DNA from 2 places in the Dendrosporobacter sp. 1207_IL3150 genome. Region 2 is predicted to be linked to the other one. Evidence: predicted binding sites of a transcription regulator. Region 2 holds the regulator's gene; the other holds the start of a gene.

Region 1 (4,443 bases), on a different contig from region 2:
TAACATTTTCTACTACAACAGATCCCTCAAGACCTGCATTATTAGCGATTTGACGAACTGGCTCTTCAATAGCACGTCTAACTATTTGAACACCAGTCTTTTCATCACCGCTTGCAACCACACCGTCAAGAACAGGCAGAATATCGATGAAAGTAGTACCACCACCAGCTACGATGCCTTCTTCAACAGCAGCACGAGTTGCATTAAGTGCATCTTCAATGCGCAGTTTCTTTTCTTTAAGTTCAACTTCAGTAGCTGCACCAACTTGAATAACAGCTACACCGCCAGACAATTTAGCAAGGCGTTCTTGAAGTTTTTCTTTATCAAAATCAGAAGTTGTTTCTTCGATTTGAGCTTTAATTTGGGCTACACGTGCTTTAATATCGTCAGCTTGGCCAGCACCGTCTACAACAGTAGTTTCTTCTTTAGATACGCGAATCTGACGAGCGCGTCCAAGATCTGTTAATTGAACGCTGTCAAGTTTACGTCCAAGTTCTTCAGTGATGACACTACCGCCTGTAAGGATGGCGATATCTTCAAGCATAGCTTTACGACGGTCACCGAAGCCAGGAGCTTTTACTGCAACAGCGCGGAAGGTACCACGAAGTTTATTAACAACTAAAGTAGCAAGAGCTTCGCCTTCAACGTCTTCAGCAATAATTAGTAATTCTTTGCCTTGTTGAACAACTTTTTCAAGTACAGGAAGCATATCAGCAATTGCGCCAATTTTGCGATCTGTGATAAGGATATAAGGATCGTTTAAAACAGCTTCCATTTTATCTGTATCTGTTACCATGTAAGGGGATATATAGCCGCGGTCGAATTGCATACCTTCAACAACATCAAGACTAGTTCCCATACCTTTGGATTCTTCTACAGTGATAACGCCATCTTTGCCAACCTTTTCCATAGCCTCAGCAATTAATTGGCCAATCTCTTCGTCAGCTGCTGAAATGGAAGCAACTTGAGCAATAGCATCTTTCGTTTCAACTTTTTTAGCGTTCTTTTTAATTTCTTCTACAAGAGCTACTACAGCTTTCTCGATACCCTTTTTAATAATCATAGGGTTTGCGCCTGCTGCTACATTGCGCATTCCTTCACGGATCATAGCTTGTGCTAGTAAAGTAGCAGTTGTAGTACCGTCACCTGCAACATCATTTGTTTTTGTTGCAACTTCTTTAACAAGCTGCGCTCCCATGTTTTCAAACGGATCTTCTAATTCGATGTCACGAGCAATAGTAACACCATCATTAGTAATAGTTGGAGCACCAAATTTTTTATCTAAAACAACGTTACGGCCCTTAGGACCAAGAGTAACTTTAACAGCATTAGCAAGCGCATTTACGCCTTTCTCGAGTGCACGACGTGCGTCTTCATCAAACAAAATTTGTTTAGCCATTATATGTAATCCTCCCTTATTTGAATAGTATATTTATTACTCTACTATTGCCAGAATATCTCTTTCGCTTACAATGAGGTATTCTTGACCTTCAACTTTAACTTCGGTACCAGCGTATTTAGAGAAAATAATTTTATCTCCCTCTTTAACATCAAGGGCTACACGTTGACCGTTGTCGAGTAATTTACCAGTACCAACAGCTACAACCTGACCTTCTTGGGGTTTTTCCTTAGCAGTATCAGGTAAAACGATACCACTCTTTGTTTTTAATTCCCCTTCTAAAACTTTAATGACCACTCTGTCGCCTAATGGCTTAATCATTGAAGTAACCTCCCTTTATGATGTCTTATATTATTAGTTTATTTGTTAGCACTCACCAATCGCGAGTGCTAATTCCATAAATTATCATAATATAATTCATTGCCAAAAATCAAGAGCAATAAACGGAAAAATAAGGCTTATGCTAATTTTTTTTTAAAATTAACACTTGAATTCGCTTTATTATTACGAATTTCTTTAATTTAGTCAGTTTTTTAGCTTTTACATTTTACATTGACTGGCCCATATAAAGTGAGATCTTAATTTAGGCGGAGTTTGATAGAACTTATCCCAATAAGAAGTTATTCTTCTTATTGGGGCAAAAAAAGAATTAGCCTGAACTGCTATGCTTAATTAATTTAAACCTAACAGTTCAGGCTAATTGCTATTTTTCCTTCTTCTTGGTAACAGAGTCAACTATCGCTTGAGCTACATCTCTAATAGACTTTCTCTTACTCATACTATATTGCTGAATACGACGGTATGCTTCAGTTTCATTTAGATTATACGCATCCATCAGTATCCCTTTAGCTCGGTCAAGGATTTTGCGAGTTTCAAGAGAGTTTTTTACATCTTCCAACTCTTGCTCTAATTCAGCAAATTCCTGAAACCGTGATAATGCGATTTCAATAGCAGGAAAAAGATTTGTTTCTTTGACCGGTTTTACTAAATACGCTAAGACACCGGAATCTTTCGCTTTTTCAACAATTTCTTTTTGGCTGAAAGCTGTTAGCAGAAGTACTGGCGAAATTTTTTCGTTAGAAATAGCTTTAGCAGCTGTAATGCCATCCATTTCAGGCATTTTAATATCCATAATAACCAAATCAGGACGATACTTGCGCGTTAGTTCAATAGCCTTCAGCCCGTCAGTAGCCTCGCCGACAACAATATGACCGGCTTCTTCAAGTATCTCTTTTAAATCCATTCTAATTATTGATTCATTATCAGCAATAACTACACGCAATTGTTGCATTTTTATCTTCCTCCCTCAATGGTTCTAGGAATTGCGATACGCGCGTGCGTACCCTTATCAGCATACAATTCAAAAGTGCCGCCTAAGTCATCCTCAATTAAAGTTCTTACAATTTGAAGCCCCAAACTTTTGGACGCCTGTGAGTTAAAATCTTCTGGCAGTCCAATACCATTATCGTATATTTCGATACGATAAGTGTCTGGATTCGTGCTTATATCCACACCAATGAGACCTTCCGGCCTGCCAATAAAACCGTGTTCTATTGAATTTTGGATAAGCTCATTAATCACTAAGGCTAAGCTGCTTGCTTGCTCCGACGGCAGTATTACCGTTTCGCCATTGAAGACGGTTTGTAAGTTAAAGTCTGGCTCTAACATGTTTTGGATAACTAGATCCAGGATATTTTTCGCAACTTCAGCAACATCTATTATCTCAGCATCCTGCTGTGATAAAAATTCATGAACCACTGAAATACTCAAAATTCGGTTAACACTCTCACGCAGTGCCGCCTTAACTTCAGTAGACTTAGTCCGCCTAGCCTGAAGCCTCAGTAAACTGGCAATCGTCTGAAGATTATTTTTGACTCTATGGTGAATCTCTTGGATTACCGCGGATTTTATTAGTAACTCTTTTTCCTTTTTTTTGAGTTCAGTTACGTCTGAAACAACAATTACAGTGCGTAAGACCTGCCCTCCCTGAATGATCGGAATGGTTCGCTGGACTAAGATTAAATTGCCTGCCTCCAATTCGCTCTCATAGGGCATTTGACTAGAAGTTGTTTTTTTAGTATAGCGCATATTTATCTGCTTATCGTAAATATAGCGACCAACTAACCGTCCAACTCCCAATATCTTATAAATACTGCTTGAAGCACCGTTTGCAAAAATTATTTTACCACGGTCATCCGTTATTATAATGCCATCACTTGCCGAAAGTGCGCGATGAAGTTTTCCATCAAAAGGTGATCTTGCATTAATAAGAAGTTTATAGGCAGTATCAAGCAGAATATTATATCCTTCAGTACGAATCTCTTCATGACTTGTTTCAAAACTAACTACTGCAATAATGTTACCATCATAATCCCTTATCGGGTAGGTCTGCATCTCCATCAACATTCCGAGTGCCCATTCTCTCTGACCGCAGATAGGCTGTCCTGTAGACATAGTACGCCAAATTAATGGCTCCTCAGTTGAATAAACAGTAGTTCCAAGCAAATTGGGTTTATATTGGCTAAAGCTTGTATTCGGTCTAAACTGGGCAGCAATAACCAATAAATTTTCATCGGTAGCCTTAGTATAAATAGTTAATTGAGCGTGTGCTAAATCGCACACTAAAGGAAAGATACCGCTGAGTTTATCCAGTATTTCAATTTGCGCAATGGTTAATACAGTTATCTTACGGCATACATCTCCAATAACTCCCATTTTCCTATCCATCCTCCAGGCATATTACTAAATTAATTTTTATTCAACCTTTAGTCACAAAATTCCTTTTCGCGTAAACTTTTTTTATTTAATAAAAGTCAATATCACTTTTAGATTTATCCACAATATCCACAAAGTTATACACATTCACTACACTTATTAATGGCCCTATTTTCTACTTATCCACAGTATCCACAAATTATAATTCGACACTTTTCCACAGTTATTGCCCTATTTTGAGCGAAGGTACTGCATTTAGATATAAATCTGCAATTTTGCCACCTTGGTATTGATAATACGCCCTGCACGCTATCATTGCCGCATTATCG
Region 2 (4,443 bases):
ACTGCAATTAAATGATGCGTCACTTATATTTGAACCTGAGACATCAATAGCTTTAGGTTTTGGCTTTCGCTGCGGCTTCCTAGGGCTGCTTCATATGGATGTAGTTCAAGAACGCCTTGAACGAGAATATAATATCGCGCTGATTACTACAGCGCCTAGTGTAATATATAAAGTTTACAAAACAGACGGATCAACCTTGGATATTGATAATCCATCAAAGCTTCCAACTCCGCAAGAGATAGATCATATAGACGAACCTTATGTTAAAGCAACTGTTATAGTGCCGAATGACTTTGTAGGTGCAGTTATGGAATTATCTCAAGAGAAACGCGGCGAATTTAAGGACATGAAGTATCTTGATACAACACGTGTTATGTTGACTTATAATCTGCCGCTAAGCGAAATCATCTATGATTATTTTGACCGCTTAAAATCTTCTACAAGAGGTTATGCTTCACTAGATTATGAGCTTATAGGATATCACACCTCAAACCTCGTAAAGCTTGACATATTATTAAACGGTGAACCTGTTGATGCTTTGTCGGTCATAGTTCATAGAGATAAGGCCGCGTATAGAGGAAGGCAGTTAGCTGAAAAACTAAAGGGTATTATACCTAAACAAATGTTTGAAATTCCTATACAGGCGGCAATCGGTAACAAAGTTATTGCTCGTGAAACTGTTCGTGCTATGCGCAAGGACGTACTTGCAAAATGTTACGGCGGTGATATTAGCCGTAAACGCAAACTGCTTGAAAAGCAAAAAGAAGGCAAAAAGCGCATGAAACAGGTAGGAAATGTTGAAATACCACAGGAAGCATTTATGGCTATTTTGAAGATTGATTAGCTAGGTGCTTCAATAGCCGGAGGGTAATATGAATTTAGGTTTATACATCCATATTCCTTTTTGCAGTCAGAAGTGTTTTTATTGTGATTTTCCATCATATTCCGGTTTGGATTATCTATATAGTGATTATATTGCCGCCTTGAGTCGGGAAATATCCGACCGGGGCGGTCTTCTATCTGATTATACCGTTGATACGGTTTTTATCGGAGGGGGAACGCCAACGATTTTGCCAGCCGGTCTCTTAGAAAACTTAATGGAAAACCTACAGAAAAACTTTAATATTTCAAGTAATGCGGAAATTAGTATTGAGGCAAACCCGGGAACAGTAGAAGAATCAAAATTGAAGTTATTGCGTAGTGCTGGTGTGAATAGAATCAGCTTTGGTGTTCAATCATTTTCTAATGATTTACTTAAAGCTATTGGCAGAATACATACAGCCGAAGATGCTATACAATCGGTTAATTTAGCACATAGATGCGGTTTTAATAATATTAATATTGATCTTATGTATGGGCTGCCAAATCAATCGCTAGAACACTTGAAAAGTAGCTTGCTTAAAGCTTATGATCTGGAAATTCAACATTTATCTGTTTACGGCTTAAAAATCGAAGAAGGAACACTGTTTGCCGATTCTTCAGAAAAAGGTCTATTAAAACTGCCTGAGGATAGTCTCGAAGATCAAATGTATGAATTTGTAATTAAGGAAAACATAAGACATGGTTATGATCGCTATGAAATATCTAATTTTGCTAAGTGTGGTTATGAATGCCAACATAATTTAAAATATTGGAATTTTGAGCCTTATGTTGGCTTGGGATCAGCGGCACACTCATTTATTAATAACACACGACAAGCGAACATAAGGGATGTCAGACAGTATATATATAGTTTAGAATCTGGTGAATTTCCTTTGGAATCGGAAGAGCGACTTGATGACAATACAGCTATAGAAGAGTTTGCCTTCTTATCTTTGCGGACCGTTAAAGGTCTATCTTTAGAAAAATTTTCAGCAAAATTCAATTTGGATTTTTTCGAAATATACAAAAATATTATTAACAGACTTGAGAAAAAAAGAGTGATTTTGATAGAAGAAGGATATGTACGACTTACGCCCCTTGGAATGAAGTACGGCAATCAAGTTTTCAGTGAGTTCCTGCGCTAAAAAAAGTAATGCTTGTGCTATTAATTGACTATCTTGACATTCAGGCAAATGAGTGGTATTTTTTTAGTAGATATTAGCACTCTATCCGGTTGAGTGCTAACAATAGGAGGTGGGAAAGATGCTTGATGATCGAAAAAAGAAAATTCTTCAGGCCATAATTAACGACTATGTTTCCACCGCAGAACCTATTGGCTCAAGAACTATTGCCCGTAAATACGACTTAGGTATAAGTCCGGCCACTATTCGAAATGAAATGGCAGATTTGGAGCTTTTGGGTTACATTGAACAGCTTCACACTTCATCAGGTCGTATTCCTTCGGCAAAAGGCTATAGGTTTTTTGTTGATTCTCTTCTTTCTAGGCCGGTTATATCGGAAAATGAGATCAGCCTAATTTCTAATTGGTATGGTGCAAAAGTGAGACGTATTGAAGAAGTGTTTCAAGAGACTGCGCGAATTATATCACGTATGACGCACAACGTTTCTTTAGTATTGGCTCCACAGTTTTCCCATTGTACATTTAAATATTTGCAATTTTTACCGCTTGATGACAGACGAGTTATAGTGGTTATTGTGACAGATAGTGGTTTTGTTGAAAACAAAATCATAGATATTCCGGAAGATACAACAGTAGAGGAGCTCCAGCGAGTAGCTGCAGCTATAAATAACAGATTGTCCGGGGTGTCGTTAGATGCAATAAAAGCATCTGTTTTAAAAGATATACGCAGCGAGGTAATACCGGACTCTAGTCTGTTCGAAGCTGCATTATCAGTAGTCACAAGTGCTCTAACCATTGATAAAAAAGAGCGGGTTTATTTAGGAGGAACGACTCAGCTATTAAACCAGCCTGAATTTAGAGATGTTGACAAAGTGAAAAACATTTTGTCAATGTTAGAAGAAGAACAGCTTCTGTGCGATATTTTACAAGCAGGAGATGGTGATGGCGTTGTAGTTAAAATTGGTCAAGAAAATAAGTACAGTGGTATAAAAGATTGCAGCATGGTTCAGGCTACGTATCAGGTTGAGGGGCAAGTTGTCGGTACTATTGCTGTTTTGGGACCTACTAGAATGGAATATGGAAAAATCATGGCTGTTTTGGAGTTTATGCATAGCCATTTAGGTGAAATACTAAAAAAATACAAGATGTAGGGGAGATATCCCCTATTACTACATACAGGAGGAGCCAGAATGAATCTAAAACAGGCTGGCAGCGGAGCTGAAGTAGATGAACGTTTAGCGGCACTTATTACGAATGCTAACGCTGTGCGGGCTATCACGGCAGCCGTTGAAGGTACGATCGGTCCTAAAGGTCTCGATACAATGCTGGTGGATCGATTTGGCGAAGTTATCATAACAAATGATGGTGTGACGATTTTAGATAAGATGGATGTTAATCATCCTGCTGCAAAAATGCTTATTAATATTGCCAAAGCTCAGCAAGCTGAAGTAGGTGATGGCACAACTACAGCTACAATTATGGCTGGTGGGCTGGTTTCAGAAGGGGTCAATCAAGTACTTCGTGGAGTTCCAGTCGCGAGAGTAATTGAGGGAGTCAAATATGGCATAGCACAAGCATTAGAAAGCATAAAGTCGCGTGCTCGCGTAATTTGCGATGTTGATGACCCGATGCTGAGTAATATCGCGATGATAGCAGGTCGTGAGAATGAAGATATAGCTGAACTAGTTGTAGAAGCTGCTCGCCTTATTGGTTTTGAAAAACTTAATGAGAAGAACTTTAAGCTGTCTGACATTATTACCGCCCATGAGGGAGCAGGTAATGAAGTTTTTATGGGTGTTATCGTTGACAAAGAAAGAATGAGCCAGGAAATGCCCCAAGAGCTTGATGACTTAAAGGTTTTAATTATTGATGATGCATTGGAACCAGAAGAAATTGGTGATGAGGCACTTAGTACCGAAGCGGGCTTCAAAAGGTTCATTGAGCTTCAAGATGAATTTAAAGTTAACGTTAGCAAAATTCTTGAACTAGGAATAAACGTAGTACTTGTAGATCGTGGTGTTCATGACTCTGCGGAAGAGATTCTTATTGATGGCGGAGTTATTGTTATACAACGGGTTAACGCAAATGATTTGCGTCGTGTAGCCGAACATGTTGGAGCGCGTATGATAAAACGCACTGGCTTAAAGAAAAACAGTGCAGATATTGAAAAATATATCGGCCATGCTGACCGAATTTACCAGGATGAAAAATTAGAGCAAGTACGTATTCTGGGTGGTAAAGGAAAGCCTATGGCCACTATCTTAGTTGGCGCAGCAACCGAAGAAGTGGTTGGCGAAAGAGAGCGGATCGCTAAAGATTCTGCTTCTAGTGTTCAGGCTGCGGTTAAGGGCGGCTATGTCCCAGGCGGCGGTTCAATTGAGATAGCTGCTGCTAGGATGGTAGAAAAATCACGCGAAAACCTTAAAGGTATGGCAGCATAT

The links. Region 2 encodes HrcA, which represses chaperone genes, less so after heat shock. Its sites were predicted from a motif close to TGTTAGCACTCNNNNNNNNNGAGTGCTAACA; they were not measured.
Region 1: the regulator HrcA is predicted to act here: its motif matches at 1,764-1,794, upstream of groES (co-chaperone GroES).

What each region holds. Positions count from the first base shown of each region.
Region 1 is NZ_JBAIYU010000031.1:129,258-133,700, reverse strand. It holds gene groL (chaperonin GroEL) at 1-1,399, opposite strand, end outside; gene groES (co-chaperone GroES) at 1,436-1,720, opposite strand; gene V6C17_RS14745 (ANTAR domain-containing response regulator) at 2,103-2,690, opposite strand; gene V6C17_RS14740 (sensor histidine kinase) at 2,693-4,114, opposite strand; gene tsaD (tRNA (adenosine(37)-N6)-threonylcarbamoyltransferase complex transferase subunit TsaD) at 4,338-4,443, opposite strand, start outside.
Region 2 is NZ_JBAIYU010000017.1:81,862-86,304, forward strand. It holds gene lepA (translation elongation factor 4) at 1-844, shown strand, start outside; gene hemW (radical SAM family heme chaperone HemW) at 873-2,006, shown strand; gene hrcA (heat-inducible transcriptional repressor HrcA) at 2,125-3,153, shown strand; gene V6C17_RS09425 (TCP-1/cpn60 chaperonin family protein) at 3,193-4,443, shown strand, end outside.